Regions from separate parts of the Heliorestis convoluta genome, predicted to be linked through region 3. Evidence: a T-box and tRNA genes for the amino acid it is inferred to sense, from the RefSeq annotation. Region 3 holds a T-box; the other regions hold tRNA genes.
What was found. The T-box of region 3 lies ahead of leuS (leucine--tRNA ligase). A T-box ahead of a tRNA ligase gene usually reads a tRNA of that ligase, here a tRNA-Leu.

Region 1 (3,149 bases), 1.4 Mb from region 3:
CGTTAGCTTTCGCCCAGGATCTCGAATGGGTCCCCAGCAGATTCGTCTCGTATCTTATGGAATCGAAGAGTATAGTGTCTATCAAGATAAAGACTTGATAGATAAGAAGTACTATGACGCTGGTGATATTGCGTTGCCCTTTGGAAACGTAACAGGATCGCTAGAACGGATAGAAGAAGTAGCGGCCGACCTACTTCAAGAAGGCAAAAAACCGATTTTTATCGGTGGAGAACATTTGGTTACCTATCCGATTGTAAAGCCTTTTGCAGACCGCTATGCTGATCTAGCCGTCATTCACTTTGATGCTCATGCAGATCTGCGAACCGATTATCTGGGCGAAACAAACTCTCATGCTACTGTGATTCGCAAAGTGGTAGACTTAATCGGTGGCGACAATGTCTATCAGTTTGGAATTCGTTCTGGAACGAGAGAAGAATTTGCTTTTGCTCGTGAGAATACGCATATGTATGTAGACGAAATCTTTCCTGCTTTACAGAAGGTTGTTGATAAGCTGAAAGGTCGTCCCGTCTATGTTACTTTAGATATAGATGTACTCGACCCAGCCTATGCACCTGGAACAGGAACGCCAGAGCCTGGTGGTTGTACACCTCGAGAAATGTTTGAAGCGATGCGGTTGTTGGGTCAGCTCGATATTGTCGGCTTTGATCTTGTTGAAGTAGCTCCCTCGGCCGACTTGTCCGACCGTACGTCTCTTTTAGCAGCGAAAGTAATTCGAGAAGCGATTTTATCGTTCTGGTAAGAAGATAAACAAGCGAGCGGGGTGTTTTGGAAAGATTTTTCAAGCACCCCTTCGTAAAAATATTAAAAAAGTAGTTGACGTTTCCTTCGAGCTTGTTGTATAATTCTCTTTGTTGCGAGGGAGCTGTGGTGTAGAGGCCTAACATGCCTGCCTGTCACGCAGGAGACCGCGGGTTCGAATCCCGTCAGCTCCGCCATCTTATATATTGCCTCGATAGCTCAGTCGGTAGAGCAGAGGACTGAAAATCCTCGTGTCGGTGGTTCGATTCCGCCTCGAGGCACCATTTTGCGGGAATAGCTCAGTGGTAGAGCATCGCCTTGCCAAGGCGAGGGTCGCGAGTTCGAATCTCGTTTCCCGCTCCATGGTTGAACAGGAAAGCCACCTGTATGGTGGCTTTTTACAAGACTTTGTCGACGACCGCCGACATAGATTCATCAATGAAATCGTCGTCTGGCTATGACGCGGTACTCGTTGCCGTCGTGAGAACCTTGGGGTTGATAGTCTAGGCCGCGGGCTCGTAAGAATTCGAAGACCTTGTCGTGTTGATGGGCGTCTTTGGCATTCATGATGATAACCAGTTCATCCTGTCTATCGAGCTCTCGGATTCTATCGGATAGAATACCCAGTTGGTCCGTAGCAGGTGTAATTTCAATGTAGTGTGTCGTCACAATATCACCTCCTGTCTTCAACTAGTGTTGCTTGAACAAGGGATGATGAAACTGGTTCATTTTTCTTGTTGACGATGTAGTCAATCTGTGTTATACTCTTCCTTGTGGTTAGAACCACGCAAGCTGCCGGAGTGGCGGAATTGGTAGACGCACGGGACTTAAAATCCCGCGGACGAATAATCCGTGCCGGTTCGAGTCCGGCCTCCGGCACCATAACATAACAAGTTACAAGAGCTCTGAATAATGATTCAGAGCTCTTGTTTTTTATCGCTAGAAGTGATAAAACGCAATCCATATAAAAAATCAGATCCCATGAAAGAGATCTGATTACAAGGTTCAACTATTCCATTTTTATAAAGGTAATCGGTTGAGGATGTTCATCTAACGTCTTAAATGTAAATCCTCTGCTTTGCAAATCCTCGATAATAGGAGGTAAGGCGACAGGCAAGGTTGTTTTACCGACACCATCGTGGAAGAGGATAACAGCGCTTTTTTTATTCATCGTCTGCATATGTACTTGTTTTTGGATGTAAGCAGCTGGTACGAGAGAAGTTTTTGAGTCTCTCGAATCAACGTTCCAGTCGTGGAGGATGTAGCCTTGCTCTACAAGTATTTTCGCCAATGCTTTACTAACGTTACCCTGGGTTCCGCCGGGAGCACGGACAATGTTCGGCCTTATACCAATGGTGTTGTAAAGAACTTCTTCTGACTTTACTAAATCGTCAATGAAAGCTTGTGGTGAAGCGTAAATTACGCGATATCGATGAGAGTAAGTGTGGTTGCCAACGAGATGCCCATCGTCAACCATGCGTTGCACAATCTCTGGATATCTCTCCACCTGGTTGCCAATTACAAAAAAAGTAGCTGGCACATTATAAGCCTGCAAAATGTCTAATACAAAAGGTGTAATGGAGCTAGGACCGTCATCGAAAGTTAGATAAACAGTCTTTTTCTCTACTGTTTCTTCTACAAGCTCATCTTCTTCTTTTATAAGTATTGTAAGGGCACTGCTTTCCTCTTCAACTTCTTCCCATAAAATAGCATCTGTTTCCGAGGCAACGCGCTCTTCGGCCATGGCGACGACACCGGTAGAAAAAGATGAAGTTGTTATAGAAGAAATAATCTCTGTCCTTCGTTCGGGAGCTAGCTGATAAAGATAAGAGACAGACTGAATCAATAAGAAGAATGACATAGACAGAAGAAACAACTTCATTAGAGGAAGACCTACGATAGGTGACTTTTTCTTCACAATGAAAGACCCTTCCCCTCAATTATGTAATCGAAGCGTACAAAAATATTCATAGATGACTTCGAATACATTGAACATTATTACTACATTTTACAATACTGAATATATACCAAATTCTTGGAAAGATCAAGCACTGTACCTATTAACGTTTTTTATGAAATCTAACCTGTCTGTGTATTGCATTAATTAGGTCTATCTTGCTACAATAATACAATGATGTTCAAATAAAAATATTTTTTCTTTATCGATTCGTGTAACGTGTTTTGAAGGGTTTTGATTTTTTCTGTCGAAAGATACCATTATGTTGTACCAGTAAATCCAAATAGCTATACCAATACATGAAAAATGGTAAAGCAGTCGCGGTACATCTGAAAGATGTTTTTTTATCTGAGAGGAGGACAAGCTTCATGACCAACAGCCAAAATATCATTGGATTGGCTATTATTAGTATCAACGATGGTCGAGAACTGGG
Region 2 (3,149 bases), 1.4 Mb from region 3:
CTGTTTCCATAGGTGATTCAACTTGGGAACTTTACGAAGTGACGGTGAGAGTATGGAACGAAAGCGGTCAAGAAGTGCAACTGGTAAGTCGAGTATCAAGGCGGTAAGGGATGGCTTACAAAGGATAGGCAGGATAAACAATCAAAGAGGCATGGCCTTGCCCTATGTACTCTTTATGATACTATTTCTATTCCTGATTACAACGAACATACTTATGCTAGGAAGTCAAAGCATGACCTCTGTTCTGACAGAAAAAGAAACAAAAAAACTTTACCAGAGTGCGGAAGCAGGCCTTGAATCAGCCTACGCACTCGTACGAAACTACGCCTCACTAGAAGAGGAGGACAATGAGCACTTAGACGGACAAGACCTACAGACTTTCTTAGAAAACCATCTTTCTCCTTTTCTGCTTCCCCAAGGCGCGCACATGATCACTGTTACGGTGAATCTATCGTTACATCCCAATAGATTTAACCCAATAGATCTAGTCGTTACTGCCATAGCCCGTTCAGCGCACGGTGGAGGCGAACATCAGTTAGAAGGAAAGTTATCTCTGAGCAAGCCTGATGCAGGATGGAAGGACCTTGTCTATCATGAGCTTAGAAGCAAATATGAATAAAATCCAAAAAGATAGAGCTTATAGAATCAAAGAGAATAGAATCTACAGTCAAAAAGGCTTTACCCTCATTGAGATACTCATTGTTCTAGCCCTACTCATGGCCTTACTATCGATGGCAGTACCTACGCTCCACAACAGCCTTTCAGAGTATCGCCTTCAAATGGCCGCGCGGCAAGTTCAAAAAGATATGCTCTGGGCTCGAGAACAAACTGTAAAAAATAGGCAGCATCACTCCATTTACTTTCATCAAGGCAGCAATCGATATGATGTAAGAGGCAGGGGCAGCCAAATTATCTACATACAATATTTACCTTCGGGCGTAGTTATCAACTCCACAACTTTTCTAGTAAGACGCGATCTAAGTACCTTTGGTATCGACGGAAGATCAAGCAACCCTGTGTTAGGAGGCACGATTACACTACGAAATGAGCGAGGTCACTTTCGGCACGTCATTCTTTCTCGAAACGGGCGAGTCCGAATCTCGAAAACACCGCCAGGTTCACCCGATTAAATATAGAGAATAGACGAATAGACTTTGTCCCATTTAATAAAGGGTAGAAACAAAAAAACTAAAATTACAAATCGCGAGGTAGTACCATGGGAACGTTACAATGAATCAAAAAAAACATAGAAAAAACAACAAAAATGCAGGATTTACTTTAATCGAGATTCTTTTTGTTGCCCTACTCTTTGTCTTTCTCGGCCTAACAGCTACGAAGTTGCTTCTACTATCTCTGGAACGGTCGCAGAAGCAAGCCTATCACTATGATGGACTTTCTAATGCTCGCTGGGCTTTGCACTGGATTAGTCAGGATATCCACAAAGGACAAGACATTAGTATTCCGAACCATCGCGTTATTTACTGCGATGTATTTCAGCCAAGTTCAGGCTGGGTAAGAGTGAGTTATTATCTCGATAGCAACGGAAATCTGCAAAGGCGGCATGGCAACGATATTAAGCCACTTGCCTCAGGGATTGAATCTTTTACAGTACAGTATTTGCCCTCTTTAGACGAAGCCGGTTCTATAAGGCCCATACTCATCACAATCAAGCAAAAAAAGAGACGGGGTCATGTTCCTATAGAGCTATCGAATGAGGTAATTCCGAAAAATTTTTAAGAAAAAGGGTTGCATTTTATTTTCGGGTATGATATAAATATAGAGGTCGTCAGGGGAAACGAACGACGACAACAAACGAGAAAATACGCGGAAGTGGCTCAGTGGTAGAGCATCGCCTTGCCAAGGCGAGGGTCGCGAGTTCGAATCTCGTCTTCCGCTCCATACACAATGCGCCCGTAGCTCAGCTGGATAGAGTAACTGACTACGAATCAGCAGGTCGGGAGTTCGAATCTCTCCGGGCGCGCCATTTATGCCGCTGTAGCTCAGTCGGTAGAGCGTATCCTTGGTAAGGATAAGGCCGCCGGTTCAATCCCGGCCAGTGGCTCCATAGAGAATGCGAAAGTGGCGGAATCGGCAGACGCGCACGTTTGAGGGGCGTGTGGGTAACTCCATGAGGGTTCAAGTCCCTCCTTTCGCACCAAATTAAAAGCAAAAGCTTTATGCTATGATTGTAATAGCATAAAGCTTTTTTGTTTTATTTTTCTTGTCAATCAATTAAGCAAAAGTTATAATGAACTCAAAGTAACTCCTTAACTTCAAGACAGATTGTTATAACTTGACAACCTTGGGTAAGAAGTTAAGTAAAACACCTTATTACAAGCTGTGACCAGTCAATACTTTTGGCGACAGAGCAAGTAAGGAGTGATTTTTATGGCTAGAGAAGTGGTCCATTATAAGAGTGAGTCACAATTATCTGTACAAGAGATTGCTGATTTTTTGCGTTTGATTGCAGACAAGCTTTCACAGGAAGGGTCTTTCCAAGTTGAACAAGGCGGACAAGAATTTTTGATACGCCCAGCCGGCCGAACTCAATTAGAGTTAAAGTATGAGACCAAGGGTGAAAAAGAAAAATTCGAAATCGAGATCGAGTGGAGGCCCGGTGCGAGTCAGGAGAATATCGTCATTAAATAAATCATAGTTATTATCTATATTCACAGGCATTAGTCATGTTCATCACGATGTGCAACGACTTTCGGTGCAACAAAAAGGAAGATAGTAACAAGAGATATAAAAAGTACCTCTGTACCCTAGCAAAGGGTAGCTTGAAAGTCTTTCGCTTTTGTACTATCCTATGATTGTACTTTGGTGAACAGAAAAGGAGAAAAAAAGTGAAAGAAACACAAGAAGCATCCTTAGAACTGGCTGATCAAGCGATTTTGGCCATTCAAGAATCCGTAACAACGCAGTTTCAGCCCCAAGAAAATGAAAAAGTAGATGAAGTATTACGCTTGCTAGAACAAGCAAGTGCATTGCTTGGTGAACTGACAGGACGTTTTGAAGAAGAGAAAAGTGCCTTTGACAAAATCGTCTCTGCCACAGAATCTGGAAACGAATAAAGTATCTATCAATCGCTTACAACCCTGTTAGACGACATTGCTGAAGTTTAACAGGGTAAAATTTTACATACAAAG
Region 3 (3,149 bases):
CCTGCTGGGAGCCAGTGGGCCAGCGACAACTACGACATTGTTGACAAAGACGTGTTAGACGCAATTTCTTTCCACACCCTGGGGCATCCTAAAATGGGCGATCTAGCGAAAATCATTTATCTTTCTGACAAAATTGAAGTGAATCGAACTTATAATGGAGTAGAGGAAATTCGTAAATGGGTGGAGAAGTCTATAGATAAGGCCCTGCTCCTCTCCTTAGATCAGACCATCGTTTACGTTGTACAAAAAGGGCACTGTTTACATCCTCTAACAGTAGAGACAAGAAATCTTTTTCTGCATAAGCTACAGTAAGCAATCCAAGGAAAAATAGGGAGGTAATGTTAACTTTGATGGATAGCAAAGATTTGGCCATCCGACTTGCCGAAGCGGCATCAGAAAAAAAAGCAAGTGATATTCTTTTGCTAGATGTACGTGAAAAATCAAGATTTACCGATTATTTTGTGATCTGTACAGGAAATTCAACACCACAAGTACAGGCCATATGTCAAAACATTGAAGATAGCATGAAAGAGTTGGGTCAGCAACCCTTACGGATTGAAGGGTATCGTGAAGGACGATGGGTATTGGTCGATCTCGGTGATGTGGTGGTTCATATCTTCCGTCCTGAATCAAGAGACTATTATTCTTTAGAAAGACTCTGGGGCGATGCGCCTCGGGCTATTGAGCCGAACTTTGCTGAATTTGCTACGGTTTAATGCTTTATGATCGAAAAGTAAATAAAGGCATAGGCTTTTATAGACGTCGGAGTGAATAGAATCGATGTATGAATCTTTTGCGGCTTTTTACGATCGCTTAATGGTGGATGTAGATTACGATGGACGGATGGATTTTACCGAAAAAGCTTTCACCTTATCTCCCCAAAAACCTCGTCGTGTTCTTGACCTAGCTTGTGGTACTGGCGCCATGACCAAAAGGCTCTTAGAACGAGGCTATGATGTAATAGGCGTTGATCTATCGCCTGATATGTTGACGATTGCAGCAGACCGAAACCAATCCTTTCTAGAAGATTCTCGCTTGGTGCTTCTATCGCAGGATATGAGGCGCCTAGAGATGCCTTTTCAAGTCGATGCAATCCTGTCTTTTCTAGATAGTCTCAATTACTTAGAATCTTATGAAGAACTATCACAAGTACTTGGACGAGTGGCGCAAGTCTTAGTAAAAGATGGTCTTTTTATCGCCGATCTGCATACGGAATATAAATTGTCTACCCTGGTTGGCAATGATGTTTTTTACGAAGTCGACGATGATCTGGCTTATATTTGGTTAAATCACTACGATGAAACCAAAAGAGCCGTAGAAATGGACCTCACTTTTTTTGTAGCTCGAGAAGGTGGGCTTTATGAACGATTTGAGGAGTTTCATCGCCAGCAAGCCTTTTCTCTAGAAGAGATCGAAAAAGCTGTGTCTGAGTCTGGATTGACTTTGCAAGGTCTTTACGGAGACCTACAGATGAATCCACTGGAAAAAGAAAGTGAAAGAATTTTTCTGATAGCACAGAAAAAATAGGACTGCCTTTGCTTTTTTGTGTCAAAAAATATATAATAACGAAGTGTAATTATATATTTTTAGGAAAGACGTTGAGCGGGAGTAGTAGATCTGTACTTTTCTTTCAGAGACCTGTCGTTTGCTGCGAGACAGGAGAAAGTCGATTGAACTCGCCCGGGAGTTGCCAGACTGAGCGTGCGAATGCATTTTAAGTTTGTGCCGGTAGGACCGTTATCTCCTTGCAAGAGGTCACGATGTAGTAACAAAGTGACAAATTGGGTGGTACCGCGGAATAACCTTTTCGTCCCATGGGGCGAGAAGGTTTTTATTTTTTGTAGGAGGAAAGATTCTAGCAATGCAAGAACGATATGATTTTCAAGATCTAGAAAGAAAATGGCAGCAAGCCTGGGAACGAGATAACATATATGGTGTTACCGTCGATCCGAACAAAGAGAAGTACTATTGTCTTGAAATGTTTCCCTATCCCTCTGGGCAACTGCATATGGGTCACGTGCGTAATTATTCCATCGGTGATGTAGTCGCTCGCTTTAAAACGATGCAAGGCTTGCAAGTACTTCATCCTATGGGCTGGGATGCTTTTGGTTTACCAGCTGAGAATGCGGCCATTAAGCACGGCGTACCGCCAGCACAATGGACAACAGAGAACATTGCTAACATGCGCAGCCAACTGCAAGCAATGGGCCTTTCCTATGACTGGGACAGAGAGGTTGCTTCTTGTTATCCTGATTATTACAAATGGACGCAATGGCTCTTTTTGCAGCTTTATAAAGCCAACTTAGCCTACAAGAAAAAAGCCAATGTAAACTGGTGCTCTTCTTGTGCCACTGTATTGGCCAATGAACAAGTCGTTGACGGTGCTTGTGAGCGTTGTGATACTGTTGTTGAGAAAAAAGCACTGGAGCAATGGTTTTTCCGTATTACAGACTATGCCCAACGTCTCTTAGATGACTTGGATAAGCTGCCAGGCTGGCCTGACAAGGTTAAGACCATGCAAGAGAACTGGATAGGTCGCTCTGAAGGCGCTGAAATGGATTTTGCTTTGCCAGAGAAAAAGGGCGACTTTGAGAAGATTCGCGTCTATACAACGCGTCAAGATACGATTTATGGTGTCACCTACCTCGTATTGGCACCAGAGCATCCTCTAGTAGAAGAATTGCTACAAAACAACAATCGAGAAGAAGAGATTCGAGCGTTTATTCGCAAGGTTCTCAATCTTAGTGATATCGATCGTACTTCGACAGATATTGAGAAAGAAGGTATCTTTACAGGGCATTATTGCTTGAATCCCCTGACGGGTGAAAAAGTAGCCATTTGGATTGGAAACTATGTCCTCGTCGACTATGGTACCGGAGCTGTCATGGGTGTACCGGCTCACGACCAACGGGATTTTGAATTTGCTACTAAATACAATTTACCGATCCAAGTCGTTATTCAGCCAGAAGGAATCCCTGATCTGGTGGCCGAAGACATGGATCACGCTTATGATGAAGATGGTATCCTTGTCAACTCAGGCCCTTTTAACGGGATGAAAAATAGAGAAGCACTGGCAGCTATTGCTACAGAGCTAGAGAAAGACGGAAAAGGGACTCGCAAAGTCAACTTCCGTTTGCGCGATTGGCTGA

Region 1: it encodes a tRNA-Leu, which carries the amino acid that the T-box ahead of leuS (leucine--tRNA ligase) is inferred to sense. The anticodon was not compared.
Region 2: it encodes a tRNA-Leu, which carries the amino acid that the T-box ahead of leuS (leucine--tRNA ligase) is inferred to sense. The anticodon was not compared.

The regions. Positions count from the first base shown of each region.
Region 1 covers NZ_CP045875.1:2,865,159-2,868,307, reverse strand. The annotation lists gene speB (agmatinase) at 1-760, shown strand, start outside; tRNA gene FTV88_RS13650 (tRNA-Asp) at 880-956, shown strand; tRNA gene FTV88_RS13645 (tRNA-Phe) at 968-1,043, shown strand; tRNA gene FTV88_RS13640 (tRNA-Gly) at 1,048-1,122, shown strand; gene FTV88_RS13635 (hypothetical protein) at 1,195-1,428, opposite strand; tRNA gene FTV88_RS13630 (tRNA-Leu) at 1,554-1,641, shown strand; gene FTV88_RS13625 (polysaccharide deacetylase family protein) at 1,769-2,677, opposite strand; gene FTV88_RS13620 (PRC-barrel domain-containing protein) at 3,085-3,149, shown strand, end outside.
Region 2 covers NZ_CP045875.1:2,841,322-2,844,470, reverse strand. The annotation lists gene FTV88_RS13510 (prepilin-type N-terminal cleavage/methylation domain-containing protein) at 1-107, shown strand, start outside; gene FTV88_RS13505 (hypothetical protein) at 158-619, shown strand; gene FTV88_RS13500 (GspH/FimT family pseudopilin) at 594-1,130, shown strand; gene FTV88_RS13495 (PulJ/GspJ family protein) at 1,231-1,737, shown strand; tRNA gene FTV88_RS13490 (tRNA-Gly) at 1,825-1,899, shown strand; tRNA gene FTV88_RS13485 (tRNA-Arg) at 1,908-1,984, shown strand; tRNA gene FTV88_RS13480 (tRNA-Thr) at 1,990-2,065, shown strand; tRNA gene FTV88_RS13475 (tRNA-Leu) at 2,074-2,158, shown strand; gene FTV88_RS13470 (amphi-Trp domain-containing protein) at 2,389-2,649, shown strand; gene FTV88_RS13465 (hypothetical protein) at 2,847-3,074, shown strand.
Region 3 covers NZ_CP045875.1:1,070,614-1,073,762, reverse strand. The annotation lists gene yqeK (bis(5'-nucleosyl)-tetraphosphatase (symmetrical) YqeK) at 1-312, shown strand, start outside; gene rsfS (ribosome silencing factor) at 351-716, shown strand; gene FTV88_RS04915 (class I SAM-dependent DNA methyltransferase) at 781-1,527, shown strand; T-box leader at 1,590-1,818, shown strand; gene leuS (leucine--tRNA ligase) at 1,862-3,149, shown strand, end outside.